3 regions of the Ensifer sp. VA4 genome follow, and region 3 is predicted to be linked to each of the others. Evidence: predicted binding sites of a transcription regulator. Region 3 holds the regulator's gene; each other region holds the start of a gene.
The links. The regulator LexA, encoded in region 3, represses DNA repair genes until DNA is damaged. The targets are predictions, from matches to a motif close to TGTTCNNNNTGTGTTCNG.
Positions count from the first base shown of each region.

Region 1: the regulator LexA is predicted to act here: its motif matches at 2,942-2,959, upstream of AC0C6X_RS03885 (YifB family Mg chelatase-like AAA ATPase).
Region 2: the regulator LexA is predicted to act here: its motif matches at 3,949-3,966, upstream of AC0C6X_RS21250 (ribonuclease T2).

Region 1 is NZ_JBVQPO010000002.1:198,201-203,826, forward strand. Features, by position in the region: gene AC0C6X_RS03875 (LysE family translocator) at 1-126, shown strand, start outside; gene cysK (cysteine synthase A) at 264-1,232, shown strand; gene AC0C6X_RS03885 (YifB family Mg chelatase-like AAA ATPase) at 1,318-2,850, opposite strand; gene gshB (glutathione synthase) at 3,135-4,082, opposite strand; gene AC0C6X_RS03895 (endonuclease) at 4,297-5,100, opposite strand; partial or broken gene AC0C6X_RS03900 (ABC transporter ATP-binding protein) at 5,213-5,626, opposite strand, start outside.
Region 2 is NZ_JBVQPO010000012.1:67,254-72,879, forward strand. Features, by position in the region: gene AC0C6X_RS21230 (endo alpha-1,4 polygalactosaminidase) at 1-220, shown strand, start outside; gene AC0C6X_RS21235 (thiamine pyrophosphate-binding protein) at 217-1,863, opposite strand; gene AC0C6X_RS21240 (DMT family transporter) at 1,894-2,847, opposite strand; gene AC0C6X_RS21245 (alpha/beta fold hydrolase) at 2,859-3,794, opposite strand; gene AC0C6X_RS21250 (ribonuclease T2) at 3,980-4,762, shown strand; gene ettA (energy-dependent translational throttle protein EttA) at 4,925-5,626, shown strand, end outside.
Region 3 is NZ_JBVQPO010000006.1:312,305-317,930, forward strand. Features, by position in the region: gene AC0C6X_RS12875 (D-alanyl-D-alanine carboxypeptidase family protein) at 1-618, opposite strand, end outside; gene AC0C6X_RS12880 (septal ring lytic transglycosylase RlpA family protein) at 682-1,716, opposite strand; tRNA gene AC0C6X_RS12885 (tRNA-Ser) at 2,030-2,119, shown strand; gene AC0C6X_RS12890 (hypothetical protein) at 2,353-2,649, shown strand; gene lexA (transcriptional repressor LexA) at 2,967-3,695, shown strand; gene AC0C6X_RS12900 (acyltransferase family protein) at 4,171-5,253, opposite strand; gene AC0C6X_RS12905 (serine hydrolase domain-containing protein) at 5,284-5,626, opposite strand, start outside.

The DNA of each region.
Region 1 (5,626 bases), on a different contig from region 3:
TACATGCTGCTCGCCGCGCGGGCGCGCTTGCTGCTCAAGCAACCCAAGGCGCTGAAGGCGCTGAACCGTGTCGCAGCCAGCGTGCTTGCGGGAACGGCCGCCTATATCGCCGTTCGCGCGGGCTGAAAGAACTTTTCCCGAACAACGACTTCGCCGGTGATTTTTCCTTCGGCAGGTCATCCTGTCGCGTTCGCCGTTCTGGCATTGGACGGCCGTTGTTCCTATTCTCAGAGACGAACAATCTACGTCCAAGGGAGAGCCTCATGTCCGACACACGCAAGCCCGGCCGCGGCCGCGTCTATTCCTCGATCACGGAAACGATCGGCGACACGCCCATCGTGCGGCTGGACAAGCTTGCCAAGGAGAAGGGCGTGAAGGCGAACCTGCTCGCCAAGCTCGAATTCTTCAATCCGATCGCCTCGGTCAAGGACCGCATCGGCGTGGCGATGATCGAGAGCCTGGAAGCCCAAGGCAAGATCGTTCCCGGCCGCACGACCCTGATCGAACCGACCTCGGGCAATACCGGCATCGCGCTCGCCTTCGTCGCCGCTGCCAAGGGCTACAAGCTGATCCTCACCATGCCGGAAACCATGTCGGTCGAGCGACGCAAGATGCTGGCGCTGCTCGGCGCCGAACTGGTGCTGACGGAAGGTGCCAAGGGCATGAAGGGCGCGATCGCCAAGGCACAGGAACTGGTCGAGACCCTGCCCGACGCGATCATCCCGCAGCAGTTCGAAAATCCGGCCAACCCGGAAATCCACCGCAAGACCACGGCAGAGGAGATCTGGAACGATACCGACGGCGCGGTCGACATCTTCGTGTCCGGCATCGGCACCGGCGGCACGATCACCGGCGCCGGCCAGGTGCTGAAGGCGCGCAAGCCTTCGATCCAGGTGATCGCGGTCGAGCCGGAGGAATCGCCCGTTCTCTCCGGTGGAGCGCCCGGCCCGCACAAAATCCAGGGCATCGGCGCAGGCTTCGCCCCGGCAATCCTCGACACCTCGATCTATGACGAGATCGTCACGGTCAATAGCGGCGAAGCCATCGACGCCGCCCGCCTCGTCGCCAGGCTCGAAGGCGTGCCGGTGGGCATCTCCGCCGGCGCGGCACTGACGGCCGCGATCGAGGTCGGCCAGCGTGAGGAAAATGCCGGCAAGACCATTGTCGTCATCATCCCGTCCTTCGCCGAACGCTATCTCTCGACGGCGCTGTTCGAGGGCCTCGGCGGCTGATCGGCCTGCCAGACCTGGTCAAAGGGCGCCGCGCGGGCCGGCGTCGTGAAACACATGGATCGGGTGTCGCAGAGCCGACCGTCTGCTATGCCGCCGCCTGCAGCCTTTCGCCGGCGATGCGGTAGGAAATCGCCTCGGCCAGATGGATGCGGCCGACCGTCGGCGCGCCATCGAGGTCGGCGAGCGTGCGCGCGACTTTCAGCACACGGTGGTAGCCGCGCGCGGAGAATTTCATCTTTTCGGCGGCGTCCCTGAGGAGCTGCAGGCCCGTGGCGTCCGGCTCGGCGATTTTCTCGATCATCGATGTCGATGAGCGGGCATTGCTCGTCAATTCCGCATGGCCAAGGGCGGCGAAGCGGTCGATCTGCAGGGCCCGGGCGCGGGCAACCCGGCGGGCCACGACCTCACTGCTTTCGGCAGCCGCCGGCTTCAGGAGATCGGCGGCGCTGACGGCCGGCACGTCGATACGGATGTCGATGCGATCCATCAGCGGGCCGGAGATGCGCGCCTGATAGTCTGCCATGCAGCGGGGTCCACGCGCGCAGCTGTGGCCGGGCTCGCCCGCCATGCCGCAGCGGCAGGGGTTCATGGCGGCGACGAGCTGGATCGCGGCGGGATAGCTGACGCGGTGATTGGCGCGGGCGATGATGCATTCGGCCGTTTCGAGCGGCTGGCGCAGTGCATCCAGCACCTGCGGCGAGAATTCCGGAAACTCGTCGAGGAACAGCACGCCATGATGGGCGAGCGACGCCTCGCCGGGTTTGGCACGCAAGCCGCCACCGACCATGGCGGCCATGGTGGCGGAATGGTGCGGCGTGCGGAACGGCCGCCGGTCCGACAGCTTGCCGCCCGGCAATTGCCCGGCGATCGAATGGATCATCGACACTTCGAGGAGCTCGGCCGGACTGAGTGGCGGCAGGATCGATGGCAGCCGCGCAGCCAGCATCGACTTTCCCGATCCGGGCGGGCCGACCATCAGCAGATTGTGGTTGCCGGCGGCCGCGACCTCGAGCGCCCGCTTGGCGCTTTCCTGGCCCTTGATGTCGGCGAGGTCGGGCAGGTTGGCAGAGCCCGAGCGGATCGCGGCCTGCGGCCGCGAAAGCACCTGCGTGCCGCGGAAATGGTTGGCGATGGCGATCAGGCTTCGCGGCGCGAGAATGTCGATGTCAGCCCCGGCCCAGGCGGCCTCCGCCCCGCTTTCGGCTGGGCAGATCAGCCCCTTGCCGAGCGCATTGGCGCCGATCGCCGCCGGCAGCGCGCCGGCAACCGCGGCAATGGTGCCATCGAGGTTGAGTTCGCCGATCACGACATAGGGCGCCAACGCGTCGCCGGGAATGGCGCCGAGCGCCGCCATCAGGCCAAGCGCGATTGCCAGATCGAAATGGCTGCCTTCCTTGGGCAGATCGGCGGGGGCGAGATTGACGGTGACGCGCTTGGCCGGCAGCGCCAGACCGGAAGCGTGAAGCGCCGCCTGCACCCGCTCGCGGCTTTCGGCGACCGCCTTGTCCGGCAGGCCGACGATCTGCATGCCGACCTTGCCCGGTGCAACCATCACCTGAACGTCGACCGGCAGACCCTCGATACCCTGAAATGCGACCGTGCTGACACGCGCGACCATGATTATCCCCTCGCCCAGGCAGCCCAACTCATGGGCGCCGCAACCGCCTTGGGTTGCAAGACGGAGCCTTGCACGGATCACGCACAAAAACAAGAACAATTACAGAACATATGCTGGCACGAAACCAGCGCGCTGTCGTCGACGAGGACGCTCGAGTGAGCAGCCCCGGGCGGAGCCGCGGCAATCTCTATTGGCCGGAAGTACCTCTATAGCGCCGCGCGTCTTAGCAGACGCCCAAAGATCGAGGTCGATTCAAGGAGACACGCAGTAGGAAGAGCGTCGGATCAGGCGCGCTTGTGCTCGATCGCGTCCCAGAGCAGGCTGGCTATGTCGGCGCCGCCGAATTTCTTCACTTCGCGGATGCCGGTCGGCGAGGTGACGTTGATCTCGGTCATATAGTCGCCGATGACGTCGATGCCGACGAAGAGGAACCCGCGGGCCTTCAGCGCCGGGGCGATACGGGCGCAGATTTCCTTTTCGCGGGCCGTCAGTTCGGTCGGCTCGGGCCGGCCGCCGGCATGCATGTTGGAGCGGGCGTCGTGCGCGGCCGGAACGCGGTTGATGGCGCCGACCGGTTCGCCGTCGACGAGCAGGATGCGCTTGTCGCCCTTGCGCACCGCCGGCAGGTATTCCTGGGCAATGAAGGGCTCGCGGAACATCTGGCCGAACATTTCGAGCAGCGACGACAGGTTGCGGTCGTCACGGGTCGAGTGGAAAACACCAGCGCCGCCATTGCCGTAGAGCGGCTTCAGGATGATGTCGCCCATCTCCTGGCGGAAGCTGGCGATCTCGGCGGGGTCGCGGGTAATCAGCGTCTTCGGCATCAGGTCGGCGAATTCGGTGACGAAGATCTTCTCCGGCGAGTTGCGCACCCAGGCCGGATCGTTGACGACCAGCGTCTTCGGATGCAGGCGCTCCAGAAGGTGGGTCGAGGTGATGTAGGCCATGTCGAAGGGCGGGTCCTGACGGAGCAGGATGACGTCCATGGTCGAAAGATCGACGCGCTCAGCCTCGCCAAGCGTGAAGTGATCGCCCTTGACGTCGCGCAGCGTCATCTGCTGCACGCTTGCATAGACCTTGCCGTCGCGCAGCGACAGTTTTTCGGGCGTGTAGTGGAAGAGGCGATAGCCGCGCGACTGTGCCTCGAGGCTCATCGCGAAGGTGGAGTCACCCGCAATGTTGATGCCCGACACATGATCCATCTGGACCCCGACATTGACGATTTTCGCCATCTTCCCGTCCCTATTGCATCACGGAAACCCGCGATCGATTTCAAACCGCCAGAGCGGAGTGGCCGCGGAAATCGCACACCATTCTACTCTGAAAAAGCCCGCAACATGTAGAATGCGGGCGGGCCTTAGGCAAGGCGAGGTGAGGCTATTCGAAGCCTTCGACGAGGCAGGTGATGAGATCGTGATCCGAGAGCGGCCGGACGGACGGATCGAGCTAGGGAATGATCCTGGTTTCGCCGATCGTCAGCCCCCGCGAAACGAACCAGTCGAGCTTCATCGCGCGCTCCGGCCAGCGGGTAATCAGGCTCGGTCGGGTGGTCATCACCTCGAGCGGGCCGCCGTGGCGGGTGAAGCCGCGGGCGGTGCTCATGGCAAAGAGCCCTTCCGCCTCGAAGTCGCCGCCGGCATGGTTGCCAGTGTTGAGATCGCCACCGATCAGCATGGGCAGGCCCGGGAAGGCCTCGTCGAGCGCATCGATCAATTCCCTGACCTGGCGCTCGCGATAGGCGGCAGTGGTGGCGCTTTCGAGATGGGTGGAGACGGCGACGAAGGGACCCGCCTCGGTCTCGATGACGGCGCCGATCGCGAAGCGTTCGCCAAGGCGCGGCTGTTCGCCATCCGTAAACCAGAGGCGCTCGCCCCAAAGCCGCAGCATGAAGGGCCGGCTGAGCGGCACCGACGCCATCAGGGCATTGCCGTGAAACCCCTTGGCGTTGAAATCATCCTCGCAGAATTCGCGCTCGGTGTCGGAGCCGAGGCCAAGCTCGATGAACTCGATGCCATAGGCGTAGTGCATGCCGAGTCTATCAGCGACTTCGGCCGTCGGATGGCGCTGGCCGGTGCGGGCCATGCCGTTGTCCATTTCCGAAAGCAGAACGACCGGCGCTTGCGTTGCGGCGAGATGCGCCGCGCTTTCCGGTGGAAACAGGCAGCGCTCCAGGTTCCAGGCAGCGACCGTAAACGGAAGCGCGAGCGGCATGGTCGAGGATGGCGCGCCGCCGACCTCGATGCTGTTCATCTCCGGGCGCGCGGCATGGCTGCGTCATGGGCTGCGACGGTGCGCACGATCCCGGCAAAACCAGCACGGACTTCAGCCGATGGAACGACAAGTTGCTCTACGGTTTCGTGGATCACGATGCGGTCTCCAGGCGCAGGCTCTGCGCCGACTGATCGTCGCCCGCGACAGACGTGCCGCGCTCCAGCCGCTTGCCGGTTTCGGGCGAGAAGAAGTGCAGGCGGTCGACGGCGATCGTCACGGCAAGATCGCCGGACAGCGGCGTTTCAGGAGAGAGAGCGATCGTCAGCTGCTGATCGGCAATGGTTCCGTGCACGAGACGCTGCGCGCCCAGCTCCTCGACATAGTCGACCTGGAACAGCATGGCGTCCTCACCGACGGCAGCGAGCCTGAGGTCCTCGGCGCGCAGGCCGACGGTGACGGCGCCTTCCACCGGAGCGCGACCGGCAAGGGCAATCTTGTAGAGACCGATCTGCAGGCTGCTGCCTTCGATGTGCCCCTTCACCAGGTTCATCGCCGGCGAGCCGAT
Region 2 (5,626 bases), on a different contig from region 3:
GACCTATGGCAATCAGGTCTATGAGATCGAGTACGATGACAACGATAAGGATTCCAACGGCAATGCGGCCGACCCGGTGAGTTTCTTCAACGCTGCGTGCCGGGCGCGGGGCAGCACGATTTCGGTCATCTATCGCGACAGGGATGTCGTTCCAGCAGACGCATCGGGATACGTCTACAAGGCTTGTAACGTTTATGGAGCTGGAGCGGCTTCCGATTAGCCGTTGCGGATATCCGTCAGCGTGCGCGTCGGCGTGATCGCTTCGGGGTCGAGCTTGATCTCGATGATCGACGGCTTGCCACTGGCGCGCGCCCTGAGGAACGCGTCGGCAAACTCTTCCGTCTTCTCGACCGTTTCGCCGTGGCCGCCATAGGCGCGGGCGAGCGCCGCGAAATCCGGATTGGTGAGGTCGGTGGCGCTGACGCGGCCGGGATACTCACGCTCCTGGTGCATGCGGATCGTGCCGTAGATGCCGTTGTTGACGACGACGGTGATAACAGGCAGGCGGTAGCGAACGGCGGTGGCGAACTCCTGCCCATGCATCAGGAAACAGCCGTCGCCGGCAAAGCAGATGACCTCGCGATCCGGATGGAGCTGCTTGGCGGCGACCGCGGCCGGCAGGCCGTAGCCCATCGAGCCGGAGGCGGGCGCTGCCTGCGTCGCATAGCGGCGGAAGCGGTGGAAGCGATGCACCCAGGTGGCATAGTTGCCGGCGCCGTTGGTGAAGATCGCATCTTCGGGCACGTTCGCCTCGATCCAGTTCATGATCGGGCCCATCTGCACCGCGCCCGGTCCGGTTTCCGGCGGGGTCGACCATTTGAGATAGGCGGCGTGCATGGCTTCCGTGCGGGCGGCCCAGGCGGGTTCGCCTGCGGGGGCAAGGCCGTCGAGGGCGGAGACGAAGTCGCGCGGGCTTGCGGCGATCGCCAGTTCCGGCCGGTAGACGCGGCCGAGCTCGGATGTGTCCGGATGCACATGCACCAGCATCTGGCGCGGATAGGGGCTGTCCATCAGCGTGTAGCCGGAGGAGGGCATTTCCGAGAAGCGGCCGCCGAGAAGCAGCACCAGATCCGCTTCCTTGATCTCCTTGGCGAGCGCCGGGTTGATGCCGATGCCGACATCGCCGGCATACATCGGATGCAGATGGTCGAAGAGCATCTGGCGGCGGAAGGAGCAGCCGACGGGCAGTTTCCACCGCTCGGCGAAGCGCTGGAATTCCGCAACGCTTGTCTCCGTCCAGCGGGTGCCGCCGAGGATGGCGATCGGCCGCTTGGCCGTGCTGAGCATCTCGCCGAGCCGTTTTACCTGCGCCGGGCCCGGATGGCCCTCGACCGGCTGGTAGGCCTTGGCGGCCGGCGCCTCGGCGCTGCGGGTCAGCATGTCCTCCGGCAGGGTTAGCACGACCGGGCCGGGACGGCCGGAGGTGGCGACGGCGAAGGCGCGGGTGACGAATTCGGGAATGCGGGCGGGATCGTCGATCTCGCCCACCCACTTGGCGACCTCGGTGAAGGCGCGGCGATACTCGATCTCCTGGAAGGCCTCGCGCTCGCGCGCTTCGCTCTGCACCTGGCCGATGAAGAGGATCATCGGGATCGAATCCTGCCTTGCGACATGCAGGCCGGCGGACGCGTTGGTCGCGCCGGGGCCGCGGGTCACCATGCATATGCCGGGCTCGCCCGTCAGCCGGCCCCAGGCATCCGCCATCATCGCGGCGCCGCCTTCCTGGCGGCAGACGAGCACGTCGATGTCGGTGTCGTAGAGCGCATCCAGCACCGCCAGGTAGCTTTCCCCCGGCACGCAGGCGATGCGCTTGACGCCATTGGCGACGAGGGCGTCGACGACGAGCTGTCCTCCAGTTTTCATGATCTTCCTCCCGATGGACTTTCTTTGTTGTCAGATGGCCGGCGACACCGCAGCGACGCTCGTGTCCTTGTGCACGCGGCGTTCGCGCCAGATGATGTAGAGGCCGGAACCGATGATGATGGCGATGCCGAGCCATTTCAGCGCGTCGGGCAGATCACCGAAGACGAGCCAGCCAAAAATCGTGGCCGAGACGATCTCCAGATATTGCAGCGGCGCCAGCACCGAAGCGGGGGCGGCACGATAGGCGTAGACGCCGAGCACGCCCGAGATGGTGGCGGTGACGCCGACGCCGAGCAGGTAGGCCCAGGTGTAGCCTTCCGGCCAGACCGGATCGAAGATGCCGGAGCCGGTGCCTTCGCCGAAATAGAGGAGCACGAGGCAGAGGAGGCCGCCCCATATGCCGGCATGAAACTGCATCGACCAGGGGTCCTCGTTCTGCGCCACCATGCGGGTGACGAGCAGGAACACGGCGAGGGCGAAGGCCGCGACGACAGGCAAAAGCGCGATCGGCCCGACCTCCTGCATGCTCGGCTGGATGACGAGCAGCGCGCCGAAGAAGCCGACGCCGCAGGCGGTATAGCGCCGCCAGCCGATCGTTTCCTTCAGGAAGACGCTGCCGAGGATCGTCAGGATGATTGGTTCGACGAAGAAGATCGCAATCGCGTCGGCGACCTCCATCACCTTCAGCGTGGTGATGAAGGAGAGCATGGTGACGACCAGGAGACCGCCGCGCAGCGCATGGAGCCCGGTCTTGCGCCAGGTGAGATCGAAGAGGCTGCCGCGGACGAGCACGATCGGCAGGATGAAGACGACCTGCAGCAGGAAGCGGACGGCGGTAATTTCGGCCGAGGGAACGGTGGTGATCGCCAGCTTCGCGAAAATATCGATCAGCGGCGACAACAGCACCGAGATCACCATCAGCGTCAGCCCGTAGGAGATGCGATTGTGGTCCGCCGCGATTTTGGGAAGGGATATGTCGGTCATGGGATTTCCGGTCAGCGCTTGCCTGCGACGACGCCCAAGCACCAGGCGGCAAAGTCCGCGGTCGCCTGTTCCCGGCCGAGTTCGTTCAGGGTCTCGTGGCGCATGCCATCATAGATGGTGACGGTGACGTTGCTCAGGCCTGCCGCTTTCATCCTGGTGCCGAGCCAGCGCACGGCGTTGCCCATCTCCGTGGACGGGTCGGCGCTGCCGCCGACGAGGTGGATGGGCAGGTCCTTGCGGAGGCGTGCCAGACGGTCGGGCCGGGCGCCGCCGAAGGACAGGCGAAAGAGGTCGAGCCAGAGCGAAACGGTCGCATCGAAGCCGCAAAGCGGATCGGCTACGTATTTCGCGACCTCGGCATCGTCGCGCGACAGCCAGTCGAGATCGGTCTTGCGATCCTTGATGGCGCCGCCCCACATGCCAAAGGTGAGCTTGGTCAGAAGCGGGCTCGGCACGTCGGACCCCTTCAGCGCCTTCTCGATCTTGAGGATCATCTGGCCGCCGCGGCCGGCAAGGCCGGGACGGAAATTGGAGTTCCAGACGGCGAGCGCGTCATAGAGGCCGGGGTCGGTCTCGGCGGCGTTGAGCGCGATCAGCCCGCCCATGGAATGGCCGAAAAGGATGACCGGCAGATCCGGATGTGCCGCGGTCGCCAGTGCCCGCACGGCCCGGATGTCGGCGAACACCTTGTCGAGACCCTCGCGGTTCGAGAACATGCCGAGCGGAGCGTCCGGCGCCCGCGTTCCGCCGTGACCGCGATGGTCATGGGCATAGACATGGAAGCCGTGCGCGGCCATGGCTTCGGCGAAGCGGGCGTAGCGGCCGGAATGTTCTGCAAGGCCGTGGCTGACGAGAAGGATGCCGCGGGCATCGCCGGTCGCCGGGAAATGGCGCCAGCTCAAGGTGGCACCTGTCGGGCTCTGATGTGTCTTCACCTGCCCGAACACGATTTCCCCCGGCAACAACGACAGACCATTTCGATATCAAATCGATTTGCAAGGCAAAGGCAATCGCCGCTTGTTGCTCGTTGCGCATGAGGTCACAAGAGAATGTGCATTCATCGTAATTATGAGTTGAAACTTTCCCGTTTTGAGCGATATTCGTTCCCGGTTTGTTTCCGTAGGAGGATATCATGATGAGTTTCTGCAAGGCGATATCGGGTCCGATGGCAGGACTGCTGGCGGCATTGGCACTGCTTCTTGCGCCGGCTGCCTTTGCCGCCGGCGAGGAAATGTCGGATCAGGGGGCGCCCGAAGGCGCGGGTTCGCGCACGGAATATGTGCTGGCGGTGAGCTGGCAGCCCGGCTTCTGCGAAACCCGGCCGCAGCGCAAGGAATGCGAAAGCCAGACGACAGAGCGTTTCGACGCCACTAATCTCTCGCTGCATGGCCTTTGGCCGCTGCGCAAGAGCTATTGCGGGGTAGCGGCTGACGTGCGCACGAAGGATCGCAAGGGCAACTGGCTCGATCTGCCGAAGCTTGCCATGGCCGACGACACGGCGGCGCGGCTGCTCATCGCCATGCCCGGCGTGCAATCCGGGCTCGACCGGCACCAGTGGCTGAGGAGCGGCACCTGCCAGAGCGGCTCGGTCGACGATTATTTCTCGGCGCAGCTGCGCATGCTGGAGGAGCTCAACCGCTCGGCGGTTGGCGCGCTGTTTCGCCAGCGCATCGGTTCCGAGCTCGATGAGGCGACGATCAAGCAGGCCTTCGACCAGAGTTTTGGCGCCGGCGCCGGCGATCGGGTGCGCATGCGCTGCCAGACGGTTCAGGGACGCAGCATCATCACCGGGCTGACGGTCGGGCTGACCGGCGACGTCTTGAAGGCATCGAGCCTCGGCCCGCTGATCCAGGCGGCCGGGCCGACCGAATTCAAATGCGCCAAGGGCATTGCCGATACGGCCGGGCGAAGCTGACCCGCCCGCAAGGGCTCCGGCGGCAAGAGCGCTGCCGGGGCAGAACGGCCGCATGGGATAGGTTAAGGGGACAAGCCGGCGCGAATGCCTTTGATCATTGCCCCCTTCCTATAATTCGCCTACATAGCGGGCAAATTTCCTTTCCCTGCGGAGCATTTCCTTATGGCACGTCAGTTCATCTATCATATGGCCGGACTTAATAAGTCCTACGGCGCGAAGAAGGTCCTGGAGAACATCCATCTGTCGTTCTACCCGGACGCGAAGATCGGTATCCTCGGCCCGAACGGCGCCGGTAAGTCGACGGTGCTCAGGATCATGGCCGGGCTCGACACGGAATATACGGGCGAAGCCTGGGTCGCCGAAGGCGCCACCGTCGGCTACCTGCCGCAGGAGCCGCAGCTCGATCCGACGAAGACGGTGCTCGAAAACGCCATGGAAGGCGTTGCCAAGAAGAAGGCGATCGTCGACCGCTACAACGAACTGATGATGAACTATTCCGACGAGACGGCGGAAGAGGGCGCCAAGCTCCAGGACATCATCGACAGCCAGAACCTCTGGGACCTCGAAAGCCAGGTGGAAATGGCCATGGAGGCGCTGCGTTGCCCCCCGGGTGACGCGGAAGTCACCAATCTGTCCGGTGGTGAAAAGCGCCGCGTCGCGCTCTGCAGGCTCCTGCTCTCGCAGCCCGACCTGCTGCTGCTCGACGAACCGACCAACCACCTCGACGCCGAGACGATCGCCTGGCTCGAAAAGCACCTGCGCGAATATCCGGGCGCCGTGCTGATGATCACCCACGACCGTTACTTCCTCGACAACGTCACGGGCTGGATCCTCGAGCTCGACCGCGGCCGCGGCATTCCCTAT
Region 3 (5,626 bases):
GTTCCACTCGAACTCCGGCTGCGAATAGAGCCGGTAGAGATCCGGATGGGCCTCATGGAGATGCCGAATGAGCGTTACCAGTTCGCTCATCGTGATCTGGTTGCCGGGATCAGGCAGCCCCGTGGCGTTGCGGAACGTCGCAACCGGCATGCCGAGCTCGCGAGCGCGCGCCGTCATGCGCTCGGCAAAGGCGCCCTCATTGCCGGTCATGCCCTCGGCAAGGATGATGCAGGCATCGTTGGCGAGCTGCACCGCCACGCCCTGCAGAAGGTCGGCAACGCGGATGCGGGATTTCAATGCGGCAAACATCGTCGAGGTGCCGGACGGGGCACCACCGGTACGCCAGGCGTGCTCGGACACGTCGAAGGTGGTTTCGGCGGAAAGCTCACCCTTGACGAGAGCCTCGGCCACGACTTCCATCGTCATCAATTTGGCGAGCGATGCCGGCGGAATCGGTTGGTTTTCGGCGCGCGAGAAAAGCACGGTGCCGGTTTCGGCATCGACCAGCAGGATCTGTTTTGCCTTGGTATCGAAGGCAGGCGCCGGTGTCTGCGCGAGTACGGCACCAGCAAACAATGCCACGCCGAAAAACACCGCCGAAAACATCTTCATGCGCATGGGAAACTCCGGTTTCCCCTTGGCCATAGCAGCGTGGTCATTTTGGCACAACGCCGCTTACGGTTATCGGACAGAACCGCTTGCTTTCTGGCGCTTCGCGTAATCGACAATCACCTGGGGGGTAAGCTGCTTCTTGTCGACCATGATCGCTTCAAACGGCGATTCGGCGTCGCTGACGCGAACTTCGTAATAGGCGGCCGCATAGGCCATGTTGCCGTCGGGCATCGGGATGAATTCCGGCCGCTCACGCGGGATCGGGCCGATCTCCGGGAGCACCACGAACTCGTTCAGCGACTCTGGCTGAGCGAACTGCGGCACGGGCGCGGCAAGTGCCGTCACCGGTTCGCCGACGTCAAGCGAAGCCTTTGCGGGAACGGTGAGCGTGCCGAGGCTCTGATTGCGGAACGGCTCGTTCGACGCAACCATCACGCCGGTTGCGATCTGGCCTTCCGGCATCACGCTCGGGCCCCGTTCGCCCTTCTGGACATAGGAAGCCATCAGATAGGGCATGTCGTTGCCTTCAAGCGGCGCGCGGCCGACATATTGTACGCGCACTTTCGCGCTGCCCTTGCGCTTGATGTCGAGCATGTCGGCCGTCTTCGAGGAAACGTCGATGATGCGGCCGTATTCATAGGGGCCACGGTCGTTGACGCGCACGATCACCGACGCGCCATTTTCCATATTGGTGACGCGCGCATAGCTCGGCAGCGGGAATGTCGGGTGCGCGGCGGACAGGTGCGCCTTGTCGTAGACCTCGCCGTTGGCAGTCAGGCGGCCGTGAAACGCCGAGCCATACCAGGAGGCGACACCGGTCTTGTTGTAGCCGAAGTCCTCCTTCGGCTGATACCACTTGCCCTTGACTTGATAGGCCTTGCCGACCTGGTAACGTCCGCCGCCCTTCGGAATACTGTTTCCAGTCGCAACGCGCGGGCTCGCCTTCACGCCATAAACGGATTCGGCGAAGTATTCCTTGCTGCGCGACTTGGACTTCTTGATGCTCGACGTGGATCCGCAGGCCGCAAGCGTTACGCACAGCATGGGGACTGCCGCAAGGCGCAGTCCCTTGACCAGATATGCCGCATTTTTACTGGATGTCATCTGTCCCACAACATCGATCGAATAAGCCGTACTCGAAACCTTCCGCTCATGCCCCCAGCGGAAATCTCGGCGTCCCGAAACGGAACAGTCGATCAAACATGACAGCAACACGGCAAAAATGCGAACTCATCCACAGATCAACGCCGGATTTCATGCGTTATGGTTTACAGATGGTTACCGGCAGAGCGGGCCCGCGCTCTAATACCGGGCCACCGAGAAAATCCTTCGGCGATGCATCTTAAATCTTGCAAAGCGACGGAGCTTCGCGCAATAACGCCGTGCCCGAAAGCCGTTAGCTGCCGGCTTCAGGCAAGGACAGGTGGCCGAGTGGTTTAAGGCTCTGGTCTTGAAAACCAGCGTACGGGAAACCGTACCGTGGGTTCGAATCCCACCCTGTCCGCCATTCCCCCTTGGAAATACGCTGACGCCGCCCCCCTTGCCGCAGCGCGCCGCTGCTGCAAAGCCCTGCGGCCTTTGCGCGTCGGGCACGTGACGTAAAACAGCCACAGCTTACACTCAAAGAGCTGTTGAACACGTCAGAGTGATCGCCAGGCTTGCTGGACACCGGAACGAAAGCGCGGTTCACATCGTTAACCGCCCCGTAGTCCCACCCTTGCATCAAAGTGGACGATCACCGTGCTCGCCGCCCTCCTCCTCGCTTCGATAGTCGCATCGCCCAATATGCCTGACATCAAGCTCAGCGCCGCCACGGTTGACGAACTGCAGACCGATTTCGAAACCGCCGTTCCCTGCCATCAGATCGACGGACGCAAAGTGTGGAAGGGCGCGATTGCGTTCTACATCCAGTCGTTCGTCTATGACGGCGACACAGCTGTTGCGACCGATGCGGCGGACGCCGTGCTTCCCGAAGACAACACCCCCGAGACGGTGAAGGAATTCGAAGACGCCTGCTCCAGCACGCAGCCGGCCTAAAGCGAAGAGCGTTCGGATGAACGCACGTCGCTTTAGTACCTTCCGCTTACAGCGATTCCACCTGAACACCGGATCAGCTCGCCTGCTCCACGAAAACGATCACGAATCGTTCGAATCAACCTCACGGTCTCGCCATGCGCCACGCCGCAGGCCCTATTTCGCGCACTCAAACCCGCTTTGCTCCCGTAAAAGTGACCGATTGATACGCGCAGACGCGTCAATTGCCTGAATTCACGGAATTTTAGGCACTTGCAGAACACATATGGAACAGATAGTGTCTGTTCTTGATTTGTTTCACGCTTCTGGAGCGACGTGCCATGCTGACCCGCAAGCAACAGGAATTGCTTCTGTTCATTCACGAACGCATGAAGGAGTCGGGCGTCCCGCCATCATTCGATGAAATGAAGGATGCGCTCGAGCTGGCGTCGAAATCCGGCATCCACCGCTTGATCACGGCGCTCGAAGAACGCGGGTTCATTCGCCGTCTGCCGAACCGGGCCCGTGCGCTCGAGGTCATCAAGCTCCCGGAAGCCTACGCATCCATCCAGCAGCAGCAGCCGCGCCGCGGCTTCTCCCCGAGCGTGATCGAGGGAAGCCTCGGCAAACCGGCAGCACCTCCCCCTGCTGCACTGCCAAAGCCGGCGCCAGCGGCTGAAAACGCTTCGGTGTCCGTGCCGGTCATGGGCCGCATCGCTGCAGGTGTGCCGATCTCGGCCATCCAGAACAACACGCATGACATCACCGTTCCGCTCGACATGCTCGGCAACGGCGAACACTACGCCCTCGAAGTCAAGGGCGACTCGATGATCGAAGCCGGCATCTTCGACGGCGACACGGTGATCATCCGCAATGGCAACACGGCCAATCCCGGCGATATTGTCGTGGCGCTCGTGGACGATGAGGAAGCGACGCTGAAGCGCTTCCGGCGCAAGGGCGCGTCGATTGCGCTCGAAGCCGCCAATCCCGCCTACGAGACACGGATTTTCGGACCCGATCGGGTGAAGATCCAGGGCAAGCTCGTCGGACTGATCCGCCGCTACCACTGACATCCGGACAAGATCTGGAACGGCAGCTCCTTTCGCTGCCCAATATCTTCTCCGGGACATCGGCGGCGTCTGCGTATCTTGTATAGGGTCCGGCAAACGGCCTGGGAGGTTTGGCTCCCAGTCGAGTTGGAGCGCCGCCTGTCACTCTCGGATGGCGTCGTATATGACGGCTTCGGGTCTATGGCGCGGAAAACCGCAGGCAATCCGTCGCCTTCACTGGCTTCTTGGCGCATCGTGGGCGTTTATAGCCCGGCCAGCGATTGGGCTATGATGCTCGACGGGCATCCTTCTTCTCGACGAGCAGCAGTACCGTCGGGTTTACGTCCTCGCCAGTTCTCGGGAATCTCGGACCACTACAGCGGTTGCATGGCTCGCCTGCTTTAGTGCCGAGGCCATCTTCACCAACGCCCAGCAATCACAGTCTGACCGGAGGTCGAGGGCTTTCTGGCCCACAAGTGGGGGCTGACCGGGAATCTCAGCGCAGGGCACCCGTATAAGAGTTCTCCGGCCTAAAATGAGGGCCACGCCTCGCGTATCTCGTACGGAGCTTCAAGAACGGCTGTTCGATGCATCGGTAGCTGAGTGCTGCGATCGGCAGGAACAGCACAAAAGCCAGCAGGGAACACAGAAGCGAAAGCCCAAAGGGCAGAAGACCAAGATACTGCGTCACCATTTTTGCAGCGGGGCCATAGTACCAAAAGTGAAGCAGGTAGATCGAATAGGAGACCGTGCCTACGAAGGAAATCGAGGCCGATAGCCGTTTAGGCAAACTCAATTTCGATCCGTCGTAGGCGGCGATCATCACGGCGTAGAACGCGGCCTCGGCGGCGGGAAGATAGATCCATACGGGCGATGCTTGAGGCCCATAGAAACCGCCGCTGATGTTGAACCAGTGGTAGAAGGTGACGAACGCCATGGCGACCGCAAGGACTGCCAAGGGCCGCACGCGTTCACCTCGGAAGAGATACCAGACATATATCCCGGCAACGAACTGGTCGAAGTGACCGATGATTGTCCAGTACGCGGTTGGATGGATTTCCCAGCCGGTTATAAACAGGCTCAGGCGCAACACGACCGCCGTAAAGATCAGGATCAAGGCCACCAATCGCCGCAGGAAGAGAATTGCGGGAAGGATCAGATAGAAGTGCCATTCTACGGCGATGCTCCAAGCACCGTTCGGCCACCTTGGAAGTATGCTTCCAAGCGCGATCTGTGTCGCGACTGCTTGAACCGAGGATCCGTTGGCAATCCAGGCTGCCGCCTGCAGCAGCAGTGCGACCGTCAACAAAGGCAGCAGACGAAGGGCTCGGTTCCACAGGAAGCTCTTATAGTCGATCTGCCTGCCGTCCAGCAGCTTGGCGAACAGGTACCCGCTCAGCGTCATGAATAGCGAAACGCCCGTATGGCCTTCCTCAAGCAATGAGAGCAGCGGCAAGGCCGGGACGTAATTTACTGGGACCCCGCCGGCATGGATGAAGTGCCAAGTGAACACCATGAAGGCGGCGAATGCTCGCACGTGATCCAGCTTTTCAAAGTATTGCTCTGAAGACGATTGCACTCGTCCGCCCCGCTCCGAATGTCTCATGGATCAGCACGGCGTGGTAATCCGTCCGTCGGCACCGTAGTCGACTGATGTTATAAGCCTGCGAGGCGCCCAGCCGGATTTGCGTCTTTTGTAGGCGCGCTCATAGGCGCGTCGGGCTGCGTCGATGAGACTATGCTGGATGCGAACGAAACGGCTCAAATCGCGGGCTTTTTCGCGTCCGTTGAAGAGTGCGACAATCACGATTCCGTCTGATGAGCGAGCGACCACTGCCCGTGTTCCGTTCAGCGCTCCTGTATGCGCGATATCGGTCTCGGTTCCGCGCTGCCATATCCACCATCCGAGGCCGAAGGACTGTTCAGAAAACTCGCCTGGTACAGGAGTGGCA